One region of the Bradyrhizobium sp. Kon10 genome, then DNA from elsewhere that is predicted to be linked to it. Evidence: riboswitches for the same ligand, from Rfam matches in the RefSeq annotation. Region 1 holds a riboswitch; the other holds the start of a gene.
What was found. Region 1 has a riboswitch for S-adenosylmethionine ahead of metX (homoserine O-acetyltransferase MetX). Riboswitches for the same ligand answer to the same signal wherever they lie in the genome.
Positions count from the first base shown of each region.

Region 1 (7,735 bases):
GATTGCCCTGCGCGTCAACGCCGGTGATGATGCCGACATGACCGCCCCGGCCGCCGCGCGACATCACCGCGATGGCGCCGACCTGCGGACCGGAGACACGCGTGCCGTAATGCGCGAACGAGTTCGCCATGTCGGAGCCGGTCCCACGGTGGCCGGTTTTCTCAAGCACCATGTTCATGAAGCGCGCGCACCACAGGCTGCCGCGGCCGGTCGGATTGCCGCCGACATAGCGGCGCGCCTCGGAGACGAGGCCGGATCCACCACCGAAGCCCGCGCTCATCGCCGTTCCGCTGCTCTCGCTCGTCGCCCGTCCGCCTCTGCGGCTCAAGGCTGCTGGTGCGTGACCGTTGATCGGCATTGCGCCGCTCGCATTCATGGGCATGCCGCCGCTATTGGCGTTCGGATCATAGCTCGCAAAGCTGTTGCCGAACCCGCTCGCCTGCAATTGCGCCGCATTGCGCTCGAAGCGCGAGCTGCGCGCATAGGTCCGGTAATGATGATGTCTGCTGGCGTAGCGCGCTGCGTGATGCACGTAAGCGTGCCGCTCTGCGCTATGATGGCGATGAGACCGCGCTGATGCCGGCGACGAGAAGGCGGCAACCGCCGCGAAGAAGAGAGCCAGCGCGACGACACAGCGCGACAGGCGAGACGCAAACAACTCGAACATTCTTCATCCTTGGTTGACACCCCCAATTCCCCATCGGCCCGTGCGGCGGCCGACATCCGCGTGGCGTATCACAATCCTGATGTGGCGAGATCAAGACGCATTGGCGGAGATTTTGGAAGGTGATTAACAGGTGCTAGGCTCACATGCGCAGACCGCAGAGCCGCATTCCAATGCCACAGTTGTAAAGGAGGACAATTGCATGCCCCACGCCGTGAGCAAGGATGGCTGCCGCCTCTATTTCGAAGAGGCCGGCACCGGCACGCCGATCATTTTCCTGCACGAGTTCGCAGCCGACTACAGCAATTGGGAGCCGCAGATGCGCTATTTTTCGCGCGGCCACCGCTGCATTACTTATTCGGCACGCGGCTACACGCCCTCGGATGTGCCGGCGGGCGAGGTCTACAGCTACACCCATTTCTACACCGATGCGCTCGCCGTGCTCGACCATCTCGGAATCGATCGCGCGCATCTCGTCGGTCTGTCGATGGGCGCTTACTCTTCGCTGCAGATCGGACTGAATGCGTCGCAGCGCGCGCTGTCGATGACGCTCGCCGGCGTCGGCTCCGGCTCGGAGATCGAGACTCTCGACGCCTGGCGCAAGCAGTGCCGGGCCAATGCCGAGCAGTTCGAGACGCTCGGCTCCGCCGAGGTGGCAAGAGCAACGCGCGAGGCGCCGAGCCGGATTCCCTTCCTGGTCAAGGATCCGCGCGGCCACGCCGATTTCTACGCCGCGCTGGCGCGGCACGACGCCAAGGGATCGGCGCGGACGATGCGCGGCTTCCAGGCCGGCCGTCCCTCGATCTTTACGATGACGGACGCGATCGAACGCGTCTCGACGCCGGCACTCATCATCTGCGGCGACGAGGACGATCCGTGCGTGAGCGCGAGCCTGTTTCTGAAGAAGCAGCTGCCGGCCGCGGGACTCGCGATGTTTCCGAAGTCAGGCCACGTGCTCAATCTGGAGGAGCCGGCACTGTTCAACGCGACGGTGGAGCGGTTTGTCACGTTGGTGGAAGCGGGACGGTGGCCGGTGCGAGATCCGAGATCAGTGGCGGCGCATTAGCGCGAAGGCGCCGCCTCGCACTCCATCGCGTAGCCCGGATGGAGCGACAGCGTAGTCCGGGGCCTTCGCGTCCGCGGATAGAATCCCGGATTGCGCTGCGCTTCATCCGGGCTACGGTAATCTTACTTCCCGCCGCCACGCGTGAGCAAAAACACCCCCTGCTCGCCGAACAAATTCCACACCCACCATGGCATCCGCAGCCGCAGCGGTCGGCCGTAGAGGTCGAGCGCCTCGGCGCGCTCCATCTTGACGCCGATGGCGTCGCAGAGCTCGACGAAATCCTTGATGGTGCAGAAATGGATGTTGGCGGTGTCGTACCAGCTTGCCGGCAGGTTTTCGGTGCGGGGCATGTGGCCCCCCACCAGCAGCTGGAGCCGCATCTTCCAGAAGCCGAAATTCGGGAACGACACGATGGCGCGGCGGCCGATGCGCAGCAGATTCTCCAGCACGACCTTGGGCTGGCGCGTCGCCTGCAAGGTTTGCGACAGGATCACATAGTCGAAGGCGTCATCGGGATAGTTGACGAGGTCGGTATCGGCATCACCCTGCACCACCGCGAGGCCCTTGGCGACGCAGCGGTTGACGCCCTCCCGCGACAGCTCGATGCCGCGGCCATCGACGCCGCGGGTTTCCAGCAGCTGCAGCAGATCGCCCTCGCCACAGCCGACGTCGAGCACCTTCGATCCCGGCTTGACCATCTCGGCGACCAGCACATGGTCCGCGCGAAAATCACTGGGCTGCCCGGTCGCAATGCCGCCCAGCGGCAGCACTTCCTGTACAGACATCGCTAGCCGTCCTTATCCTTGAGCCCGCGCGCCTTGCCGGCCGATTGCAGGAAAGCACGCGAGATATCGAAGAATTCGGGCACGTCGAGCAGGAAGGCATCATGGCCGCGATCGGTCTCGATCTCGGCAAACGACACCCGCGCGCTCGACGCGTTCAGCGCATGCACCAGCGCGCGCGATTCCGAGGTCGGAAACAGCCAGTCGCTGGTAAAGGAGACCACGCAGAAGCGGGTCTGGATTCCGGCGAACGCCTTTGCCAGCACGCCGCCATGATCGGCGGCGATGTCGAAATAGTCCATGGCGCGGGTCAGATAGAGATAGGTGTTGGCATCGAACCGTTCGACGAACGACGAGCCCTGGTAGCGCAGATAGCTCTCGACCTGGAAGTCGGCGTCGAACGAAAAGGTCGGCAGCTCGCGGTCCTGCATGCGCCGTCCGAACTTGCGGTGCAGCGCCGCGTCCGAGAGATAGGTGATGTGCCCGGCCATCCGCGCCACGGCGAGGCCGCGATGCGGATGCGTCGCCTGATCGACATAGCGTCCACCATGCCAGTCCGGATCGGCCATGACCGCCTGCCGGCCGAGCTCGTGGAAGGCGATGTTCTGCGCCGAATGACGCGTGCTGCATGCGGTCGGGAGCGCGGAGAACACGCGGTTCGGATAGGCCGCGGTCCATTGCAACACCTGCATGCCGCCCATCGACCCCCCGACAACGCAGAGCAGCGTCTCGATGCCGAGGCGGTCGAGCAGCATGGCCTGCGCCCGCACCATGTCGGGGATCGTAATGATCGGAAAATCCAGCCCCCACACCTTGCCGGTTGCGGGATTGGTCGAGGCAGGGCCGGTCGAGCCCATGCAGCCACCGATCACGTTCGAGCAGATGATGAAGTACTTGTCGGTATCGAGCGGGCGGCCGGGGCCGACCATGATTTCCCACCAGCCCGGTTTGCCGGTCAGCGGATGAACATTGGCGACGTGCTGGTCGAGCGTCAGCGCATGGCAGATCAGGATTGCATTGGAGCGATCGGCATTGAGCTCGCCATAGATCTGATACGCGATCTGGAACGGAGAGAGATCGATGCCGCAATCGAGCCGCAGCGGCTGATCGGCGCCGAAATGCGCGACCGGCGAACTCGGATGATCCACCTCATGCGACCGGTCGTCGGCACTGATCGCGGGACTCGGAATCGACTTGACGCCAACCATCTGACCATCGACCTCGTTTGCGATCGGACTTCGGATCGCTACTGACATCAGGCCATAAAAAACCCGGCCTGAACGATAGGTTCGGCCGGGATCGAAAGCGTCCCCGGCCTGTTTAGCGAGTTTTTTAACGTGGCTGCAAGCCGGCCGGCTCAAATGACCACGGAACAGGCAAAACCTACTGGCTTGGGCGGTTTTCGTCAAGTCGCGGTCCGGATCAGCCACATTCCACTCTGCATCCTCAGCCGAACAGGCCCTATTTTCCTTTGCATTTCTCTTTGCTTTCACCGCCCATCCTGCCTAATCAGAGGTCGATCGCAGCGGATCCGGACTTGCTGGTCCCCTCGTCCCGATCCGTATTGGAACGCCTCTCAATAGCCGCTGTCAGATATGTCCCAACGTCCGCCCGCGCCACCATCGTTGCAGGAATTGCGCAAGGAGATCGACGCGATCGACGAGGGCATGCATCGCCTGCTGATGCAGCGCGGCGACATCATCGACCGCCTGATCCAGGTGAAGCAGACCCAGGAGGTCGGCTCCGCCTTCCGCCCGGCGCGCGAGGCCGCCATGATGCGCGACCTCGTGCAGCGTCATCGCGGCATCCTGCCGCTCGACACGGTCGAGAGCATCTGGCGCGTCATCATCTCGACCTTCACTTACGTCCAGGCGCCGTTCGCGGTGCACGCGGACATCTCGGTGAGCGAGCCCGCGATGCGCGATTCCGCGCGATTCCATTTCGGCTTCACGGTGCCCTACGTCGCGCATTTCAGCGCGCAGGCCGCAGTCGAGGCGGTGGCGAAATCCAAGGGCGATCTGGCGCTGGTCTCGGCGACCTCCAGCCGCACGCCGTGGTGGCTGTTGCTCGAGCAGGAAGGTGCGCCAAAAATCATCGCGCGGCTGCCCTTCGTCGAGCGCGCCGACCATCCGGCCGCGCTGCCCGTGTTCGCGGTCTCGCGCGTCGCCGACAGCGCCCTGGTGACGGAGGTCGAGACCTTCAGCGTGCGCGTTTCGGGCTGGAATGCCGAGGTCGCACGGGCGCTGTCGCCGCTGGCCGAGATCGTGGCGGTGCCCGATACCGCCTTCGACGGCGCGGCCCTGCTGGTCTCCGTCACCGCAGCAAGCAGCCTCGACAAGATCAAGGCTGCCCTGATCGAAGCGGGGGCATCGGTGCGCTCCACGGCCCTCGTCGGCAGCCACGCAACGCGCTATACGGTGCCCCCGATCGGGTCGAAACCCTAAATCGCGAACCTCGACCAGCCTATCCGGAGTTGAAGATGTCCCGCCCCGTGCCGAATCCCGGCATTCTCGATATTGCGCCCTACACGCCCGGCAAGAGCCCGGTGGCCGAGCCCGGCCGCAAGGTGTTCAAGCTCTCGGCCAACGAGACGCCGTTCGGGCCCTCACCGAAGGCGATCGAGGCGTTCAAGCACGTGGCCGATCACCTGGAGGATTATCCGGAAGGCACCTCGCGCGTGCTGCGCGAGGCGATCGGCCGTTCTTTCGGGCTCGATCCCAACCGCATCATCTGCGGCGCCGGCTCGGACGAGATCCTCAATCTGCTCGCCCACACCTATCTCAGCCAGGGTGATGAGGCGATCTCCACCACCCACGGCTTCCTGGTGTACCCGATCGCGACCATGGCGGTCGGCGCCAAGAATGTCGTTGCGGCGGAGACGAACCTCACCGCCGATGTCGACGCGATCCTGAAAGCCGTGACGCCGCGCACAAAACTGGTCTGGCTCGCCAATCCCAACAACCCGACCGGCACCTATTTGCCATTCGACGAGGTCAAGCGCCTGCGCGCCGGCCTGCCCTCGCATGTCCTGCTGGTGCTGGACGCCGCCTATGCCGACTATGTTTCTCGCAACGATTATGAAATGGGGATCGAACTCGTCGCCACCACAGAAAACACCGTGGTGACGCACACCTTCTCCAAGATCCACGGCCTCGCGGCGCTGCGCGTCGGCTGGATGTTCGGCCCTGAACACGTCATAGATGCCGTGAACCGCATCCGCGGTCCCTTCAATGTGTCGACGCCGGCGATGTACGCGGCCGTCGCCGCGATCGAGGACACTGCGCACCAGGCGATGTCGAAGCAGTTCACCGAGACCTGGCGCAACTGGCTGAGCGAGGAAATCAGCAAGCTCGGACTCAAAGTGACGCCGGGCGTCGCCAATTTCGTGCTGATCCAGTTCCCGGTCGACAAGGGCAAGACCGCCGATGACGCCGACGCGTTCCTCACCAAACGCGGTCTCGTGTTGCGCGCGTTGAAGAACTACGGCCTGCCGCATGCGCTGCGCATGACCATCGGCACCGAGGAGGCCAACCGCCTCGTCGTCGAGGCCTTGCGCGACTTCGTGGCCGGCAGATGAAGGCGGCGGCGCACTTCCAGCGCGTCGCGCTGATCGGCTTCGGCCTGATCGGCGGCTCGATCGCGCGCGCTGCGAAGCTCCAGGGCCTGGCTTCCGAGATCGTCACCACCGCGCGCTCGGAGCAGACGCGCGCGCGGGTGCTCGAGCTCGGTATCGTCGACCATGTCGTGGCGACCAATGCGGAAGCGGTGAAGGACGCCGATCTCGTCATCCTCTGCATTCCCGTCGGCGCCTGCGGTCCGGTGGCGCAGGAGATCGCTGCGCATCTGAAGCCGGGTGCGATCATCTCGGACGTGGGCTCGGTCAAGGGCGCCATCGTCAGGGACATGGCGCCGCATCTGCCGCAGGGTGTTCATTTCGTACCGGCGCATCCGGTCGCAGGCACCGAGCATTCGGGACCCGATTCGGGCTTCGCCGAGCTCTTCATCAACCGCTGGTGCATCCTCACGCCGCCGGAAGGCACCGATGCTGCTGCCGTCGCGCATCTGCGCGCGTTCTGGACGGCGATGGGCGCCAAGGTCGAGGTGATGACGCCGGATCATCATGATCTCGTGCTCGCGATCACCAGCCATTTGCCGCATCTGATCGCCTACACCATCGTCGGCACCGCCGATGAACTGGCGCAGGTGACGGAATCGGAAGTCATCAAGTTCTCCGCCGGCGGCTTTCGCGACTTCACCCGCATCGCGGCGTCCGATCCGACGATGTGGCGCGACGTCTTCCTCGCCAACAAGGAGGCTGTGCTGGAGATGCTCGGCACCTTCACCGAGGATCTCGCAAAACTCACCCGCGCCATCCGTCGCGGCGACGGCGAGGCGCTGTTCGAGCATTTCACCCGCACCCGCGCCATCCGCCGCGGCATTGTCGAGATCGGCCAGGATTCGGCGGCGCCCGATTTCGGCCGCCCGCACGCCGCGCTGAAGAAGCCGTAGCGCGCGAGTAGCCCGGATGGAGCGCAAGCGTCATCCGGGACGCCTTTGCTTGAGGCAAGACTCCCGGATTGCGCTTCGCTCCATCCAGGCTACGAACCCGCGTGGCTCTCTGCCTAGAACGGATAGTAGCGGATCTGCGTCATCACGACGTTGTCGTCCGTCTTCGGCGCGCCACCGACACCGGCGAAGGCGATGCGCTGGGTGTAGGAATACTGCACGCCGGCTTTGAGCGTGCCGTAATTGCCCTGGTAGAGAGTGTGGTAGACGCCGGCGGTGACCTGACGAACCTCCTTGGTATTGCCGTTGCAGCTCGCAGCCGGCGTGTTTTCAGTGAAGCAGCCGGTGTTGTTGTAGAGCGGGTTGCCGTAGCCGAACGGCACCGTTCCGACGTTGGCGAAATTGGCCTTGGCTTTTTCCAGACCTGCATAGCTGTAGACGTCGAGGCTCGGCGTTGCGTGCCAGATCAGCCCGACCGCGGCCGCCGTGATCGACAGCGGAAGCACGGTGCCATCTTGCGCCACCGCCGCATCGGGGAACGGCGTCGCCGTGAAGCGGCCGAGCACGCCGTGGGCGCCGTAGAGCTGAAGGTCGAGGGTCTTCGGAATCAGCTCGGCAAAGACGTGCCCGCCGAAGCTGCCCGTATCGTAGCTGTGGTTGGCGGAGTTGAATCGATCGAGCAGCTGGCGGTAGAGCGCCCAGCCCTCGACATGCAGC
Region 1 covers NZ_JBVVOZ010000008.1:229,599-237,333, reverse strand. The annotation lists gene AC0L2O_RS14720 (TIGR02594 family protein) at 1-667, opposite strand, end outside; gene AC0L2O_RS14715 (alpha/beta fold hydrolase) at 867-1,730, shown strand; gene metW (methionine biosynthesis protein MetW) at 1,853-2,515, opposite strand; gene metX (homoserine O-acetyltransferase MetX) at 2,518-3,720, opposite strand; SAM riboswitch at 3,812-3,891, opposite strand; gene AC0L2O_RS14700 (chorismate mutase) at 4,108-4,956, shown strand; gene hisC (histidinol-phosphate transaminase) at 4,992-6,089, shown strand; gene AC0L2O_RS14690 (prephenate/arogenate dehydrogenase family protein) at 6,086-7,021, shown strand; gene AC0L2O_RS14685 (hypothetical protein) at 7,135-7,735, opposite strand, start outside.

Region 2 (7,735 bases), on a different contig from region 1:
TCGTCGTCCTGGCGAAAGCCAGGACCCATTACCACCGGCTTTCGTTTGACGAAGATCGGCAATTGCCATCCCATGCCGCAACTCCTGCCTGGGGTAATGGGTCCTGGCTTTCGCCAGGACGACACTGAGTTTGCCGTGCTTGCGTGCGATCCAATCGTTGTCCGGAACACTGCGCTCCACGCCCCCCTTCCATTTCCCTCCTCCGACCCCAGATAAAGCGCCATGGTTTCCCAATCCCCTGACATGAACACCGGGCTCGAGGGCCCGGTTCGCGCGCCATCCGCGGTTCCGATCGATGACGCAGTGCTGCCTTACGAGGTTGACGCGCTCGATGTGCGCGGGCGGCTGGTGCGGCTTGGTCCGGCACTCGACGAGATCCTGACCCGGCACGATTATCCCGCGCCGGTCGGCAAGCTGCTGGGCGAGGCCATCGTGCTGACGACGCTGCTCGGCTCGGCGCTGAAATTCGAGGGCCGTTTCATCCTCCAGGCCCAGACCGACGGTCCGGTGTCGTTCCTGGTGGTGGACTACAACGCGCCGGATCGCTTGCGCGCCTATGCCCGCTATGACGCCTCGCGCCTTACCGGGGCAAAGGATTCCGGCGCCTTGCTCGGCCACGGCCATCTCGCCATGACCATCGACCAGGGGCCAGACATGAGCCGCTATCAGGGCCTCGTCGCGCTCGACGGCGGCAGCCTGGAGGACGCCGCCCACGAATATTTCCTGCGCTCCGAGCAGATCCCGACGCGCGTCCGCCTCGCGGTCGGCGAGGAGTGGCGCTCGAACGACGGCGGCAAGCATCGCTGGCGCGCCGGTGGCATGCTGATGCAGTTTTTGCCGAAGGCGCCGGAGCGCGCGCGGCAGGCCGACCTGCATCCCGGCGATGCGCCCGAAGGCATCGAAGTGCACAGCGTCGCCGAGGACGATGCCTGGGTCGAGGCGCGCTCGCTGATCGAGACCGTCGAGGACGTCGAGCTGATCGATCCGGATCTCTCCGGTGAGCGGCTGCTCTATCGCCTCTTCCATGAGCGCGGCGTCCGCGTGTTCAAGCCGCTGAGCCTGAAAGCGCAATGCTCCTGCTCGCGTGATGCGGTCGCTTCGATGCTGAAGAGCTTTTCGCCCGACGATCGCGCCGCGATGGTCAAGGACGACAAGGTCGTGGTGACCTGCGAGTTCTGTAGCTCGGTGTATGAATTCACACCGCATGATGCGGGCGTGGAAGACGCGTAAGGGGTCATTCTCCGTCATTGCGAGGCACGCATTCGGTGTCATCGTCCGACTTGATCGGGCGATCCAGTACTCCGAAACGTCAGTGATCGAGCCGATAGGCCGCGGCGTGCTGGATTCCCCGCCTTCGCGGGGAATGACAGGTAGGCTAGTTTAACACCCTCTTGTTGTCCGGGCTGTCCAGCGAGAACGTCGGCACGTCGATCTCGAAACGCTCGCCGCTTTCGCTGACCATCTGGTAGCGGCCGGTCATGAAGCCGGAGGCGGTCGTGAGCGGGACGCCGGAGGTGTATTCGAAGCTCTCACCGGGCGCCAGGGTGGGCTGTTCGCCGATCACGCCTTCACCCTTGACCTCCTGCTGCCGGCCGGAGGCGTCGGTGATGATCCAGTGCCGCCGCTTGAGCTGCACGGTCTCGTTGCCGGCATTGGTGATCACGATGGTGTAGGACCAGAAATAGCGCGAGAGGTCGGCCGACGACTCCTCCGGAACAAAGTTCGGCTCGACGGTGACTTCGATCTGGCGGGTCATGGCGCGGTACATGGCTGCCATCATAACGAAATCCTGGACGGGAACCAAACGCCGCAACCGCCTTTCGCGACATCGTGCCGCCAGAATTGGCAGGGAAGTACACGCCTAGGGAATTGCACCTTATGTGATCCGGCCGCTTTGCGAGGCGGCGACTGGACCTGTACACTCCTCCCACGTCGCGATTTGCAGAAGGGTTTTGGGCCCCCGATGACCATTGCCGATCAAGTGACGGGATCGACGATCGCGGGAACCGCGGGTGCCAAGCCCGTGGAAGCGAGAGCCGTGGAAGCCAAGCTGCGCGCCGGCGCGCCGGCCATCACGCTGCCCGTCATCGGCGAGCGCGAGCTGCGGCTCGATCTGTTCCGTGGGCTGGCGCTGTGGCTGATCTTCATCGACCATTTGCCGACCAACCTGCTCACCTGGTTCACGATCCGCAATTACGGCTTCAGCGACGCCACCGAAATCTTCATCTTCATCTCCGGCTACACCGCCGCCTTCGTCTACGGCCGTGCGATGCTGGAGTCCGGCGTCGTCATCGCCACTGCGCGCATCCTGCGCCGGGTCTGGCAGATCTATGTCGCCCACGTCTTCCTGTTCACGATCTTCCTCGCCGAAATCTCCTACGTCGCGACCAGCTTCGAGAACCCGCTCTACACCGAAGAGATGGGCATCATGGATTTTCTCAAGCAGCCCGACGTCACGATCGTGCAGGCGCTGCTGTTGCGCTTTCGCCCCGTCAACATGGACGTGCTGCCGCTCTACATCGTGCTGATGCTGGCGCTGCCCTTGATCCTGTGGTCGATGAAATGGAAGCCCGACCTCACGCTCGGCTTCTCGGTCCTGCTCTACGCGCTGACCTGGCAATACGACCTTTATTTCTCGGCCTATCCGAACGGCTTCTGGGCGTTCAATCCGCTGGCCTGGCAATTGCTGTTCGTGTTCGGGGCATGGTGCGCGCTCGGGGGCGCGCGCCGCATGTCTCGCATTCTGGTGTCCCCGGTCACGATGTGGATCTCGATCGCCTATCTGGTCGCGGCGTTCTACGTCACGCTGACCTGGTACGTGCCGCAGCTCTCGCAGTTCATGCCGAAGCGGCTCGAGCAGTGGATGTATCCGATCGACAAGACCGACCTTGACGTGCTGCGCTTCACGCATTTCCTGGCGCTGGCCGCGCTCACCGTGCGCTTCCTGCCGCGGGACTGGCCGGGCCTGAAATCACCGTGGCTGCGCCCGCTGATCGTGTGCGGCCAGCATTCCCTTGAGATATTCTGCCTCGGCGTCTTCCTGGCCTTTGCCGGCCATTTCATCCTGGCCGAGGTCTCAGGGGCACCGGCCATGCACGCGCTGATTAGTCTCTCCGGAATCCTGATCATGTGGGCGATGGCATGGGTCATTTCGTGGTACAAGCGCGTGGCCGACAAGAGCGGGTCGAAAAACAAAAGCGCCGTCGGCAGCGCCGATATGGCCGGAGGGGGCTGATGAAGGCGAAGGTTCTCCTGAGCCTGATGCTGGTATGCGGGTGCCTCGCCGCGCCCCCGGCGCGTGCGAACGATGCTGCGCCAGCCGCCGAGCCTGCCGCGCCCGCAGCCTGCGAATTGCCGTCCTATCTGCTCACCAGCGAAAGCCGCCTTCCCAAGGTGGCCGAGGCCATCAAGGCCGGCAAACCGCTCGAAATTCTCGTGATCGGCAGTCGCTCAACGACGATTCCATCGTCGGAGAGCAGCTCGTATCCGGCGCGCATGGAGATGATCCTCAAGGAGAAGCTGCCGCCATCGGAAGCCGTGCACGTCTCCGTAGAAATACAGAGCAAGAGAACCGCGGAGGAGGCCGCGACCACCTTTGTTAAGCTGATGGAAGCAAAAGCACCTACTTTGGTCATCTGGCAGACCGGGACGGTAGATGCTATCCGATCCATTGATCCCGAGGATTTTCGCAGCGCGGTGACCGACGGGGTTACTGCGTTGCAAAATGCGGGGGCTGACGTCGTGTTGATGAATTTGCAGTACAGCCCGCGTACCGAAACCATGATCTCGGCGCCGCCCTATCTCGACAATTTGCGGGTGGTGGCGCAGGAGCATGATGTGCCGCTGTTCGACCGTTTCGCGATCATGCGGCAGTGGAATGATCAGGGCCAGTTCGACCTGTTCAGCCCGTCCCGCGGGCCTGAACTGGCGAAGCAGGTCCATGATTGCCTTGGCCGGGCGTTGGCGCAGTTCGTGATCGACGCTGCCCATCTGGAGCCGGCCCAGCAGCAAAATTGAGGTCTAGCGTTAATGAGTTCTCTCCGCCCTTTTTGCCTGACGACATGGCTGGCTGCAGCCGCAGCGGCGGCGCTGCTGTTGCTGGCGCCGGTCTCGCTGGCACCAGCTCACGCACAAGCCGCGCAAGCAACGCCGGCCCCGGCACAGACGGCTGATCCCGCTCCTGCATCATCAGCCCAGACCACGGCCGCTGCGGCCAGCCAGCCGCCTGCCGAGCAGCGCGGCCTCACCTCGCGCGCCATCGATAAAGTGAAGCAGGTCGCGAAATCCGCTGGCGACATCTTCAGCCGCGTACCCTGTCTGGCGCCGAAGGGCGCAGCGAAGGCGATGGGCTCGCTGCCGCATGTCGCGAACAAGCTCGTCGCCGGAAAGCCGGTCGTGATCGTCGCGTTCGGCTCGTCGTCGACCGCAGGTTACGGCGCGAGCTCACCGGACTTCAACTATCCGAACCGTCTCGCCGCGCAGCTGCGCCGGCAGTATCCGACCGCCGACATCTCCGTCATCAATGCCGGCGTCGGCGGCGAGGACGCGCCCGAGATGATGAAGCGCCTCCAGAAGGAGGTGATCGACGTACATCCGGATCTCGTGATCTGGCAGGTCGGCACCAATGCCGTGCTGCGCAACCTCGATCCCGGCGATACCGCCAAGATGGTCGGGGACGGCATCTCCCGCATCCAGGCCGGCGGCGGCACCGACGTGGTGCTGGTCGATCCGCAATATTCGCCGCAGGTGACGCAGCGCGCGGAGAGCGCCGGAAAAATGGTGAAGCTGCTCGGTAAGGTCGCCGAGCTCCGCCACGTCGGCATCTTCCCGCGTTTCGAAGTGATGCGCGACTGGCACGAGAAGCAGGCGATTCCGGTCGAGAGCTTCGTGATCTCCGACGGCTTGCACATGAACGATTGGGGCTACGCCTGCTTCGCCCAGCTGCTCGGCGACGACATCATCCACTCGGTCGGCCAGATCAAGCTCGGCGTAAACGTGCCGGCGGATGTGCGGACCTACCGGCCGATGTAGGTGTCGTAGGGTGGGCAAAGGCGCGCTCTTTGCGCGCCGTGCCCACCATCTATCGTCAATGTGATTGTGTTTGGTGGGCACGCTTCGCTTTGCCCACGCCACGATTCCGAGCCCTTGGCGCCCTTTACGCCTTCTCCAGCGCCGCGGTCAGATCCTCGATCAGATCGTCCGGATGCTCGAGCCCCGCGGAGAAGCGGATGAAGCCCTCGCTGATGCCGAGCGCGGCGCGATCGTCCGGCTTCAGCCGCTGATGGGTCGTAGTGGCCGGATGCGTCACTAGGCTCTTGGCGTCGCCGAGATTATTGGAAATCTTGGCGAGCTTGAGCTCGTTGAGCACGCGGAACGCGCCCTGCTTGCCGCCCTTGACCTCGAAGCCGACCAGCGTCGAGCCGCCGCGCATCTGCTTCTTCACCAGCTCCGCCTGCGGATGATCGGCACGGCCGGGATAGACCAGTCGCGAAATCTTCGGATGGCTCGCCAGCACGTCGGCGATGCGTGCCGCCGTCTCGGTCTGCGCGCGCACGCGCACCGCCAGCGTTTCCAGGCCCTTGAGCAGGACCCAGGCGTTGAACGGCGAGATCGACGGGCCGGTCTGGCGCATGAAATTGTGGATGTGCTCGGCGATGAAGGCTTCCGAAGACAGGATGACGCCGCCGAGGCAGCGGCCCTGGCCGTCAATGTGCTTGGTCGCGGAATAGACCACGACGTCGGCACCGAGCGCGAGCGGACTCTGCCAGATCGGCGTTGCGAACACGTTGTCGACGATGAGGCGCGCGCCGCCGCTGTGCGCGATCTCGGCAATCGCGGGGATGTCGAGCACGTCGAGCGTCGGATTGGTCGGGCTCTCCAGGAAGAACGTCTTGGTGTTCGGCTTGAGCGCGCGCTGCCACTGGTCGAGGTCGAAGCCGTCGACCAGCGTGGTCTCGATGCCGTAGCGGGGAAGCAGATCCTGAATGACGTAGAGGCACGAGCCGAACAGGGCGCGCGAAGCCACCACGTGATCGCCGGACTTCAGCGGCGCGAGGATCGCGGTTGTCACCGCGGCCATCCCGGTCGCGGCGGAGCGGGCGGCCTCCGCGCCTTCGAGCTCGATCATGCGGCGCTCGAACATTGCGATGGTCGGGTTCGAGTAGCGCGAATAGATGAAGCCGGGATCCTCGCCCTTGAACCGCGCCTCGCATTCCTCGGCGCTGTTGTAGACGTAGCCCTGGGTCAGGAACAGCGCCTCGGACGTCTCGCCATATTGCGAGCGCAGCGTGCCGGAATGGACCAGGCGGGTATCGGGACGGTAGTTGGCAGGCGACTTCGACATAGGTACCTCCGCATGACCATCTTGTCGAAAATGGTCACAAAAAAACCGGCCTGGAAATCTCCACTGGCCGGGATCACAGAGGTCCCCGGCCTGTTTAGCGATTTATTTAACGTGGCTGCAAGCCGGCCGGCTCAAATCACCACGGGATAAGTCATGCTCTTATTCCGCAATACCCTTTCCGTCAAGACATCCATCGGCTAGCCGTAAAAAACTGTATCTTGCATGTCTGGATGCACGCACCCCCTGATGAGGACCCCCGGTTGACGTTCACGGTTGCCGCCGACGCCAATGGTATCCTGCCCGACCGCATGATCGCGGCGATGGCGGAAGCGGGGCTCATCCTGCCTTCGTACGACTTCGTCGAAAGCCAGATCCAGCCCGCGAGCCTCGACCTTCGTCTCGGCGACATCGTCTACCGTGTCCGTGCGAGCTTCCTGCCTGGCCCCGGCGCAACGGTGGCCGAGCGCATCGACGAGTTGAAGCTGCACGAATTCAGCCTTGCTGACGGTGCGGTGCTGGAGACCAACTGCGTCTACATCGTGCCGCTGCTCGAAAGCCTTGCGCTGCCGCCGGAGATTGTCGCGGCCGCAAACCCGAAAAGCTCCACCGGCCGGCTCGATGTCTTCACCCGCGTGATCGCGGATGGCACCCGCCGCTTCGACATGATCGGCGCCGGTTATCACGGCCCGCTCTATGCCGAGATCAGCCCGAAGACGTTTCCGGTCCTGGTCAGCGAGGGCTCGCGCCTCAGCCAGGTGCGCTTCCGAACCGGAGACGCCATCCTCAACATCGACGAACTCGAGGCGCTGCACGCGGCCGAGCGTCTCGTCGACGTCGACGATGCCGATCTGACCGGTGGCGTCGCCGTGTCGGTCGATCTCTCCGGCGAGAAGAGCGGCGGCTTCGTCGGCTATCGCGCCAAACGCCACACCGGCGTGGTCGATGTCGATCGTCGCGCCGGCTATGCGGTCGATGATTTCTGGGAGCCGATCGCGGCGCGTCCCGATGGTCGTCTGATCCTCGATCCCGGCGAGTTCTACATCCTCGCCTCGAAAGAGGCCGTGCAGGTCCCGCCCGACTACGCCGCGGAGATGGTGCCGTTCGATCCGCTGGTCGGCGAATTCCGCGTGCATTATGCCGGCTTCTTCGATCCCGGCTTCGGCTATGCCGGTGCCGGCGGGCGCGGATCGCGTGCCGTGCTTGAAGTGCGTTCGCGCGAAGTGCCGTTCATTCTCGAGCACGGCCAGATCGTGGGCCGTCTCGTCTATGAGAAAATGCTGGCGCGCCCCGATGCCATGTACGGCCAGCGCATCGGCTCGAACTACCAGGCGCAGGGCCTGAAGCTGAGCAAGCATTTCCGGGTTTAATTCCGCAGCCCGGATGGAGCGCAGC
Region 2 covers NZ_JBVVOZ010000002.1:408,398-416,132, forward strand. The annotation lists gene AC0L2O_RS04895 (Hsp33 family molecular chaperone) at 223-1,230, shown strand; gene apaG (Co2+/Mg2+ efflux protein ApaG) at 1,376-1,768, opposite strand; gene AC0L2O_RS04905 (OpgC domain-containing protein) at 1,964-3,235, shown strand; gene AC0L2O_RS04910 (SGNH/GDSL hydrolase family protein) at 3,235-4,017, shown strand; gene AC0L2O_RS04915 (SGNH/GDSL hydrolase family protein) at 4,030-5,031, shown strand; gene AC0L2O_RS04920 (O-succinylhomoserine sulfhydrylase) at 5,156-6,343, opposite strand; SAM riboswitch at 6,417-6,496, opposite strand; gene AC0L2O_RS04925 (2'-deoxycytidine 5'-triphosphate deaminase) at 6,574-7,710, shown strand.
Region 2: another riboswitch for S-adenosylmethionine. It lies ahead of AC0L2O_RS04920 (O-succinylhomoserine sulfhydrylase); the one in region 1 lies ahead of metX (homoserine O-acetyltransferase MetX).